3 regions of the Vibrio neonatus genome follow, and region 1 is predicted to be linked to each of the others. Evidence: predicted binding sites of a transcription regulator. Region 1 holds the regulator's gene; each other region holds the start of a gene.
The links. Region 1 encodes PurR, which represses purine synthesis genes. Its sites were predicted from a motif close to TNANGNAAACGTTTNCNTNA; they were not measured.

Region 1 (3,580 bases):
GTCAATTTGGTTTAAGCAAATTAAAGCGTACCGCGAGCACTTTAACGTACTCTTGGTAGATTTGCGCGGGCACGGTAAATCCAATACCTTGTTCCAAGATATCATCAGTAAGCGTTATACCTTTGAGTCAGTGACCAAAGATATTTTGCACGTTTTGGATCATCTTAAAATCAAATCCGCACACTTTGTGGGAATGTCTTTAGGCACCATTATTGTACGCACATTGGCAGAGCTTGCCTCAGAGCGTGTTAAGTCTATGGTGCTTGGCGGCGCTGTGACGCGCTTTAATACGCGTTCGCAAATCTTAGTGAAAATGGGCGATTTGTGTAAGAATATTATCCCGTACATGTGGTTATATAGTTTGTTTGCTTGGATTGTGATGCCGCAAAAAGGGCAAGTTGAATCTCGGTTGATGTTTGTACGAGAAGCCAGAAAGTTATGTCAAAAAGAGTTCAAACGTTGGTTTAAGCTGGCAGCCGATGTTAACCCGCTAATGCGCTACTTTAGAGACAAAGAGCTTGATATTCCGACTCTATATTTAATGGGTGACAAGGACTACATGTTCATCAAGCCGGTAAAAGAGATGGTCTCGGTTCACCAAAATAGCCAGTTGGTAGAAATAGAAAATTGTGGCCATGTGTGTAACGTGGAAAAGCCTCAAGAGTTCAATGACAAATCTATCGAATTTATTCGTTCACAAAGCTAGATGTCGCAAAGTTAGAGGTATCAAAGTTAGAGGTATCAAAGCTAAATATTGTACTCAATAATTAGAATACTAAACCAATATCGCTTCATCAGTGGTGCTAGCGCCACATTGCCAGCATAAGGCAAACTGCCCCTCATTTATTTCCCCACAATCATCACAGCGCCAATTTGAGCTGTGATTGTGTCTATCTTCAAATTCTGCAATCAGGGCTTTGGCTTGTTGTTGCTTGTGCTCGTCGACTAACCACAAATAGGGCAGGCTAGAGTCATCCATTGGCAGTTCTCCTTGCAGGCCAAACAACCCTTCTCCGCGCACTTCTACCTGAATGCGATGACTACGCAAAAGCTCACATAAAATATGAGCTTGAGGCGGATTTTGCGCAACGTATAACTTCATGAATATCCTTTATATTGCGATGATGGATTAAGCAGGGCTAGAGCCGTTTTGTGGTCGAATCTTACCCATGATCCATTTAGCAATGAGCGGGAATAAACCTAACAGAGCAAAAGAGGCCAATACGGTAGGCGAAACAATGCCGGATAAGCTGTCTATTTCTGCCAGTTGCGTCCCGGCGTTTAGATACACCATAGTCCCTGCTAGCATGCCAAGTTGGCTAAATACATAGTATTTCACAACCGAGATAGGGGTTAGCCCCATTAATAGGTTAATCAGGAAAAACGGAAATACGGGTATTAAACGCAATGAGAATAGATAAAAGGCGCCGTCACGCTCTACGCCTTTGTTAATGGCATCAAGTTTAGCTCCAAACTTAGCTTGTACCCAGTCACGCAGAAGGTAGCGACTACTTAAAAAGGCTAAGGTTGCGCCAATGGTGCTGGCAAATGAGACCAATAGTAAGCTCGTCCAGAAGCCAAACAGTGCCGCGCCAAGTAAAGTCACCACAGCAGCGCCAGGAATGGAAAAGGCCGTAACAAATACGTAGCCAATAAAGTAGATAGCCGCTGACAATACGAAATTATTTTCAATATGCGTATTGAGCGCTAATTGCTGAGCTTTGGCGTTTTCTAAAGTGAAGTACTGACCGAAGTTGATGCCGAGTAATACAATCGCTGCAACTAAAATTAGCCCGATTATCAATTTCTTATTCATGAGTGCGTCCTTATCATCCTGAGTAAGTATAGAGACAGGATCAATAATAGGAAACTTTCATCACTTGCGTATTTTATTTGATTTATTCTCAGCAGGTACAAATAAAAAAGGCTAGAAATCATTAAGATATCTAGCCTTATTCAATTAAATGGTCATGTTAACTAGCGTTTAGGTTTCTCACGCTTGAGCGCTCTACCAACTCTGGGTGCATTTCAAAAATGCGGCGGTCATGCTCTTTGTTTTTAATGCGCTCTAGCAAGATCTCAAAGGCGGTTTTACCCACGCGACGTTTTGGCTGATGTATCGTGGTAAGAGGCGGCGCAAAATAGCCGGCTAAATCGATATTATCGTAACCAATTACAGAGATATCTTCTGGAACGGCAATGCCATGTTGAGTCAGACGGCTAATTAAACCCAGCGCCATGATATCGTTAAAGCAGAAAATAGCCGTGGGGCGTTCACTTTCTGCAAGAGCGACCAGTTTATCAGCTGTTTCAACTGCGGTATCACATTCAAAGTTACCTTCAAAAATGAAATCGTCGTTGTATGGGATATTAGCTTGAGCCAATGCTCTTTTATAGCCAGACATACGCTCAATACAAGCAAGCTTTTCAGTTTGACCAGTTAAACAGCCAATTTTCGTATGTCCATTTTCAACCAGATATTTAGTGGCAAGGTAGCCACCTTCTTCTGAGTTATCAATGATCTTGTCTGCAGAGGAGGACTCGGGGCCCCAATCCATCACCACTTTAGGAATGCCTGGGTGAGAATCTAGCATTTCACGTAGCTCTTCGGTTAAGTCAGAGCACATTACTAATATTCCATCTACGCGCTTTTCGGCAAGCATACGAATGTAATCGCGCTGCTTTTCGTACAGTCCGCCAGTGTTACATAAGATCAACGTATAGCCTTGACGGTAACAGTAACTTTCTACGCCATCGACCACTTCCGCAAAGAAGGGGTTAGTGGATTGAGTTACCAACATGCCAATGGTTCTAGTGGTGTTGCATTTTAAGCTACGAGCAACCGCACTTGGCGCATAGTTGAGCTCTTTTACAGCTTCCATAACACGTTCTTGTGTTGTTTCAGCCACAAAACGTGTTTTATTGATAACGTGTGAAACTGTAGTGGTGGAGACACCAGCCAGTTTTGCGACGTCTTTTATGGTTGCCATAGGAGACCTTGTAAATATAAGTAATGATTATAAAATGCGTTGAATTATTGAGTAATTTGCACTCAAAATCACATTGCAAACGATTGCGGGGGAGTCTAGCCATAAATGATGAAACTGACAACGCATTTATGACGATAATGTGAATCTATTTTCGGTAACTGAGCTATTTTTCATTACTGAGATAACGACAATCAATTTCACAAAATTTAACTAACAGTTCAGCGACCGCAGAATAGAAACCAAATTCATCATATTTAGTGCAGTTTGCCGAAAATTGTGGAATCCAATTCAGTAAATGTTGCTCAATGAATGACTTCTGTTCACTAAGGGCCGCTTCTAGATGTGATTCCATTTCTAGCGCGTTTGAGCGCATGATTAGATTGCCAATAAAGTCGAGTTCAACAGCCAGATGATCGGCAGGCTCGTTAAAGCATTTATCCACTTCAATGCCATGCTCTAACATAACTTGCGTCATCTGCTGAGCAGGGGTGCCATTAAGCGCCTTGTTTTCGTCAATATAAACAGAGGCGCAGGGCTGGGCAGTTTGTTTGTCAGAGGCTAAAAATAAGTCGTAGAAATTAGCGGATAAT
Region 2 (3,580 bases), 840 kb from region 1:
AACATTAGTTACTATTTATTCCTGTCTGCGGTTGGCTCTATGTTAGCGCATATATCTCCGGGGATGGCGCTGTATGCGATTCCAGTTTTATCACTGATCTTGTTTTATCCAGATTTGGCGATAACCGCTAAACGTTGGCACGATCGCAACAAATCAAACCGCTTTTTATTGCTGAGTATCCCATTGATTATTGGCCGCTTATTAGTGCCATTTTCTGCGCAGGCCGAAACCGGTGATGGTGTTTCTCGAATCTTGTCACTGATTGCTCTGATATGTGGGGTTTGGATTTTGGTGGAATGTGGCTTGTTAAAGGGCAGTGATGGTAAGAATGATTACGGGGAAGCTTACCAGTAATAAAAAACGCAGCCGAGGCTGCGTTTTTTGCTAGTAGGTGTGAGTTATAGGATATGACCTTTAACTTCGTCGTCTTTACGCTCAAGGTAATGAATAGACTTGATGCGACGGATTGTACGACAACGGCCTCTAATCAATAGCGTTTCTGTAGTAGCGATATTGCCTTGACGAGTAATGCCTTCTAGCAAGTCACCTTTGGTGATACCTGTAGCAGCAAAAAGTACATTGTCACTGCTTGCCATATCAGACAAAGCCAATACCACGTTAGCTTCAACGCCCATTTCAGCGCAACGTTTTAACTCTTCTTCACCGTGAGCGCGAGTTTCTGCATCATCGCCTTTTACTTCATGACGAGGAAGAAGGCGACCTTGCATGTCACCGTCTAGAGCGCGGATAACCGCAGCTGAAACAACACCTTCTGGTGCGCCGCCAATGCAGTACATCATGTCCACTTCACTGTCTGGCATACAGGTTAAAATAGAAGCCGCTACATCGCCGTCTGGCACAGCGAATACACGCACGCCCATCTCTTGCATCTCTTTAATCACTTTATCGTGACGAGGTTTTGCCAGTGTAATCACAGTTAGCTCATGCAGAGATTTACCTAGTGCTTTTGCTACATTAACTAGGTTTTCAGCAAGTGGTTTAGTCAGGTCAATGTGACCTTTTGCGCCAGGGCCGACAACCAGTTTTTCCATGTACATATCAGGTGCTTTAAGGAAGCTGCCTTTTTCACCTGCCGCAAGTACTGCTAAGGCATTGGATTGCCCCATAGCCGTCATGCGAGTTCCCTCTATAGGATCAACTGCGATATCAACAGCATCACCACCAACACCGACCATCTCGCCAATGTACAGCATAGGTGCGTCATCGATTTCACCTTCACCAATAACAATTTCACCGCTAATTTCAGTTTTGTTCAGTAGGGTACGCATAACTTCAACAGCCGCACCATCTGCCGCGTTTTTGTCTCCGCGTCCAAGCCACTTATAACCAGCTAGAGCTGCGCCTTCTGTTACACGAGAAAATGCTATTGCTAAATCGCGTTTCATATCGACTCCAATTGAGGGGGGTTCACATAAAGGGTTCAAAAAATCGCCGAGATTCTATCATATCTTTACGTAAACGTTTGCGTGATTTGCTCAAGTTTATTCCCCTTCTTGAATATTTATCGATTTTGTTTCGTCGACAGCGAGAAGAATGATGAGGAATGGTTTGTGATTGTCAAAATTTGATTAGAATCGTGTTTTTTTTGTCCATTTAAACCAGAATTAAATTTTTAGGTGTGTTTATATACATGCGTGTGGGTAGAATGGTTGAGAAGTCAGTCTTTATATATGGATAACGAATTAGGTAGGCCAACATGTCTTTAGAAGTGTTAGAAAAACTAGAAGCCAAAGTGCAGACAGCGGTAGATACAATTACTCTGTTACAAATGGAAGTTGAAGAACTGAAAGAGCAGAAGCAAAGCCTTGCTAATGAAGCTGAGCAACTACGCAACGAGAAAGTTGAAACTGAACAGCGTGCACAACAAGTTCAAGCTGAGCATGATGCGTGGCAAGAACGCATTCGCAGCATGCTAGGCAAAATGGAAGAAGTAGAATAAGTTTTACTTTTCCAATTGCTAAAGACAGAAACGCCAGCTTTAAGCTGGCGTTTCTGTCTTTAGTGTTTCAACCAATAGCGCGGGTTTTGGGTTTTACTATTGCGCCTTAATTCAAAGTAAAGGGAAGGAGTCGAACGTCCACCCGTGTCTCCGGCCAGAGCTATGGTCTCTCCAGCCGTAACCTTATCACCTTCTTTCTTGGTCAATACTTGGTTGTACCCATAGAGCGTCATGTCGCCTTTACCGTGGTCAAGTAGTAGCACTAGGCCGTAACCACGTAAGTAATCCGCAAATACCACAGTACCCGGATAAACCGCTTTTACTGGCTGTTCATATTGGGCGCTAATCACTACGCCTTTCCAATACACTTGGCCGCTTTGTCGAGTGCCGTAGCTGTGTAGAACTTTGCCTTTGATTGGCCAAGGTAGATGACCTTTGCGTCGTGCTAAACCATCCATAGGAACAGAATTACGCTTAGCCGCTTTGGCTATTTCGGCTTTAAGTCTAGCTTCGTTGCGTTTTAGCTCATTGAGGTAGGCGTGATCGCCTGCGATACCGCGCTTAATTTTTGCTACCGTGTTTTTTCTGTTGGCTTGTGAAGTGCGCAGTTTCTTAAGTTGTTGGGTTTGTTTGCTTAGCAGGGCTTCGATTTGTTGTTGTTCGGCCACTAACTGTTGGTTTTTTTGTTCCAACTGAGCGTTGGTTTTTTGTAGTTCAGTGATGGTTGCGGTGCGCTGCTTTGCCAGATGTTGGTAATACTGGCTGATGCGGTCTTTTTCTTCCGGGCTTTCATGGCTAAGAAAGCTCTCGATTTTAGCACTGGTGTGCATCATGTAGTAAGACTTAACCAGCTTTTGTAGCGCTTCAGCTTGTGACTGAGTTTTATCTAATAATTCTTGATGCTGTTTATCATAAACTTTCAGGTTGGCTTCTGAGCGTTTTAATGATGAACGAGTCTGGGTCAGGCTCTTACTTGCATTGGCAATTGAGAGTTCGTCAGTTTTTAAGCGTTTTTGCAGTTTATCCAGTTCTTTCTGTTGATGAGAAAGGCTTTTTTGTTGACGAGTAATCTCACCTTTAACCCCTTTTAATTCTTCAGGGTTGGCATTTGCGTTTGGCGAGAAAAACAGCGAAGACGACAGGTATAACAAAACGCCAGCGCATAGCACACTGGCGTTTAATTTTTTCGAAAATGGTACTTTCTGAGGAATGAGATTCATCCTAAATCTTTAACTTGGCTTTCTTTGCTACAGTGTACACTGTAGCAAAGCGTTCTTAGCAAAGATTATTTCAGATTTACAAGAACCTGACCAGACATCTCTGCTGGGATTTCGATGTCAGATAGCTCAAGCATAGTTGGTGCTAGATCTGAAAGCTTACCGTTTTCTTTGAATTCTAGGTCTTTGTTACCAACGTAGATCAAAGGAACAGGAAGGTTAGTGTGTGCAGTGTGGATACCACCTGTTTCAGGGTTAACCATCATTTCTGCGTTACCGTGGTCAGCTGTAATTAGCAATTGACCATCTACTTCATTGATTGCTTCAACTACGCGACCGATACACTCATCTAGAGCTTCACTTGCTTTAACTGCGGCATCGTAAACGCCAGTGTGACCAACCA
Region 3 (3,580 bases), 430 kb from region 1:
AACGTATGAACAAGCAAAAAGCGTTGAAAAAAATAGCAAAATGCCTTGAATTGGGTAATTCAGCCAACGTCAACGAGGCTGCGAACGCCATAAAAATGGCACACAACCTTATGCTCAAGTATGGTCTTGAAAAAGATGATATTGAGTTTATCAAAATGGGGAAAACTCAATCTTCTCACCTTTTACCTAGTAATGTCGGTAATAATATTTTACGAGTTATACGTGGCATTAATACCAAATTTGGTGTAGAAGCAGTATTGCTAAACCATAAAGGGTTAAAACGCGTTGAGTTCATCGGTGAAGCTGATCGTGCCATTTTTGCCGCGTTTGCTTTTGATGTTGTGTATCGAGAAATGAATGAACACACAGGTAAGTTTAGAAATAGCTTTGCCGGTTCTGGTACACCCTCTTCAGAAGTCACCAAACGAGTGAACTCATTTTTATCGGGCTGGATTGAAGGAGCGCTAGAAAAATTACCGCTCATTGCCCCAGATGATGAATCCGATAAGAAAATTAAAAATTATATTGATAAAGAATTTGAAAATATAGATAGAGAAACCTTTAAAAAACAACTTCAAGAAGCGATGAAAAACCTTACCGCTGACTACGAAGTTGGATTGAAAAAAGGCCGAACTTTATCTGTCAGCCGACCTGTTGAAGGGGCTCAAGCCAAAAAACTGCTGAAATAGTCATATTTCTCCCTTAATAACGCTTGATTAGAACAAATATGCAACAGTTTATTCACAATGGTGTAATATTATAGTCTTAACCTTTCGGCGAGGATCGAACCATCGATACTGGCCTGTCTCGAATAAAAGGTCGTATCAAAAGCAAATACTTATGGAGTAGTTATTAGTATGCAAAAAACTTTCTCACATTGCGATTGGTGTAAAAAATTGGCTTTCGTTGAAAAATTGACTTACATGGACGGGTACGTTAACTCTTGTTGCGACTCTTGCAAGCAAACCGCGCTGATCGATATCAAGCGCTACAACCATGAAGAAAGTGTCACTCCGCAAAAAGAAATGTTCAAACGTCAACACGTGTAGATACCTCGAAAAAAAAATAATCCTCCGGCATAGCCGGAGGTTTTTCATATGCGCCTATAAGGCTTTCATGCTGGCAGCGCCCTAGCAGGCGCATAATGATCTGACATTTGCATAAAAATTGTTACTTACGGCCCGTAAACGGGCTACCTGGATACGGGATCGATAACTGCTCCCCCATCTTATCCTGTTCTAATTGGTGCTTTATGTAACTTTTGATCTTGCTAGTATTTTTTCCAACCGTATCTACATAATATCCACGGCACCAAAACTCTCGGTTTCTATATTTAAATTTCAAATTGCCAAACCGCTCATACAACATCAAACTACTTTTACCTTTCAAATACCCCATAAACGCTGAAACACTCATCTTAGGCGGTATTTCTAAAAGCATATGGATATGATCCACACAACATTCTGCTTCAATGATATTTACATTTTTCCATTCACATAGCTTTCGTAATATTTCACCTACAGCTCTCCTTTTTTCACCATAGAACACCTGTCTTCTATATTTTGGTGCAAAAACTATATGATATTTACAATTCCAGCGCGTGTGCGCTAAGCTCTTTTCGTCCCCCATTGGGACCCCCTTTCAATTTTAATTCAACTCTTGTAGTTGCCAGACCACAAGGTATTTTTATCAAATTGAAAGGGGTTTTATAACTGACTCATAGCTGTAAGCTTTACTGAACCCCCAGCCTAGCTGGGGGTTTTCTCTATACAACAACAAACCCAACTTAGTGTTGGGTTTTTTTTTGCCAAAAATTCACTATCAAAGCTTGATCTTTAACCAAACAGGCATTACTGTTTATCTATACAGTATGCATGGAGATACAGTAAATGCACTTTCTACCAATGAATAATAGCAGCGCTTTAAATCTTTCACCTCGTTCTTTTGCAGCATGTAACTTAGAACGTTTGGCTAAAGCTTCATCGGCTCACAAATGGATTTTATTCACTGCACAAACCCATCTTCCAGACCTAAAAGACCTGCAATCATACCGTGTCGATTGTGAGAAAATCATTCAGCTAAAGCCCTCATTAAAGAGCAGCGAAATCGAAGTAGTGACCAAAGCCATCACCTTAGGCAATGCCAGTGCCATTGTAGCCAGTGGCAATATTGATAGCTTCGCTCGTAAACAATTACAACAATTAGCTATGCAACATGGATGTGAAGTCTTTTTCTCAACATCAAACACTCAATATCTTCATTAAATTAACAATTTATTAAGATACAGAGGGTAAAAATAGCCAAGGCAAATTGACTAGGCGCAATCGTTTGCTTTTCTATTGGAATAGTGAAAATGATCTGTGTATTATTCTCAGCAGTATTTACCCTATTAGGTATAAATTATGAATCTTGCTGACCAAGTATTAGACGTTAACGATGACTTGCCTATTCGCACCGACAAACCTGTACACAGTGGTAAAGTGCGCTCAGTGTACTGGCTTACTGAAGAAGACAGTCGCCGCTTAATCAAAGAAAAAAACTACGATGTTTCCGCAGATGCTCCTTTAGCTATCATGGTAATTAGTGATCGCATCTCAGCATTTGATTGTATCTGGCACGGTGAACAAAACCTAAAAGGGGTTCCCGGCAAAGGAGCTGCGCTTAACGCCATCTCTAATCATTGGTTTAAGCTGTTTAAAGATAATGGTTTAGCAGATAGTCATATTCTTGATATTCCCCACCCTCTAGTGTGGATCGTGCAAAAAGCTAAACCTGTTATGGTTGAAGCTATCTGCCGTAAATACATTACAGGCTCAATGTGGCGTGCTTATTCAAAAGGTGAACGCTCATTCTGTGGCATCGACTTGCCTGAAGGCTTAATTAAAGATGGATTATTAGAAGATCTATTAATAACTCCTTCAACCAAAGGGATTTTAAAAGGCATTCCTAACGTTCCTGAAGTGGACGATGTGAACATTACCCGTCAAGACCTGATCAATCACTACGCATCATTTAACTTCCAAGCACCACAAGATGTAGATCGCTACGAAGTGTTGCTAAAAGAAGGCTTTAACGTTATTGATAACGCTCTTTCAAAAATTGGACAGATCTTTGTTGATACCAAATTTGAATTTGGCTATGTCACAGACAGTAAAGGCAATGAAAAACTGATCTACATGGATGAAGTAGGCACACCGGATTCTTCACGTATCTGGGATAAAGACGCCTACAATGATGGTGTGATTGTCGAAAACTCTAAAGAAGGGTTCCGTCAGTTCTTACTTAATCATTTCCCAGATCCAGATATCCTACTTAATAAAGATCGCATGCCAGAACGTAACGCTCTAGCAGTAGACAATGAACTGCCGTTATCAGCAATGATGGATCTATCAAAAACTTATACCAGTATTGCAGAGAAAATTACGGGTCATAAGATTGAGCTAAGCGCGAATCCTAAAGCAGAAATCGTTGAAATATTGGCAAGAGATTACGCGTTAGTTGACTAACTCAAGCGCGCTAAACTAACTGCGCTCAAGGCATTTATGCTAAAGAAAGTACGCTAAAACAAGGTATGTAAATT

Region 2: glpX (class II fructose-bisphosphatase) is a predicted target of PurR. The motif match lies at 1,472-1,491, and genes of this name have one in related genera.
Region 3: OCU38_RS05740 (phosphoribosylaminoimidazolesuccinocarboxamide synthase) is a predicted target of PurR. The motif match lies at 2,317-2,336, and genes of this name have one in related genera.

The regions. Positions count from the first base shown of each region.
Region 1 covers NZ_AP024885.1:1,668,932-1,672,511, reverse strand. Annotated here, with positions in the region: gene OCU38_RS07685 (alpha/beta fold hydrolase) at 1-706, shown strand, start outside; gene OCU38_RS07680 (putative signal transducing protein) at 776-1,102, opposite strand; gene OCU38_RS07675 (TVP38/TMEM64 family protein) at 1,130-1,816, opposite strand; gene purR (HTH-type transcriptional repressor PurR) at 1,974-2,990, opposite strand; gene torD (molecular chaperone TorD) at 3,154-3,580, opposite strand, start outside.
Region 2 covers NZ_AP024885.1:2,511,800-2,515,379, reverse strand. Annotated here, with positions in the region: gene OCU38_RS11690 (DUF805 domain-containing protein) at 1-354, shown strand, start outside; gene glpX (class II fructose-bisphosphatase) at 399-1,406, opposite strand; gene zapB (cell division protein ZapB) at 1,718-1,960, shown strand; gene OCU38_RS11675 (murein hydrolase activator EnvC family protein) at 2,020-3,180, opposite strand; gene gpmM (2,3-bisphosphoglycerate-independent phosphoglycerate mutase) at 3,246-3,580, opposite strand, start outside.
Region 3 covers NZ_AP024885.1:1,236,168-1,239,747, reverse strand. Annotated here, with positions in the region: gene OCU38_RS05760 (DUF2786 domain-containing protein) at 6-689, shown strand; gene OCU38_RS05755 (hypothetical protein) at 858-1,049, shown strand; gene tnpA (IS200/IS605 family transposase) at 1,171-1,629, opposite strand; gene OCU38_RS05745 (hypothetical protein) at 1,890-2,264, shown strand; gene OCU38_RS05740 (phosphoribosylaminoimidazolesuccinocarboxamide synthase) at 2,403-3,506, shown strand.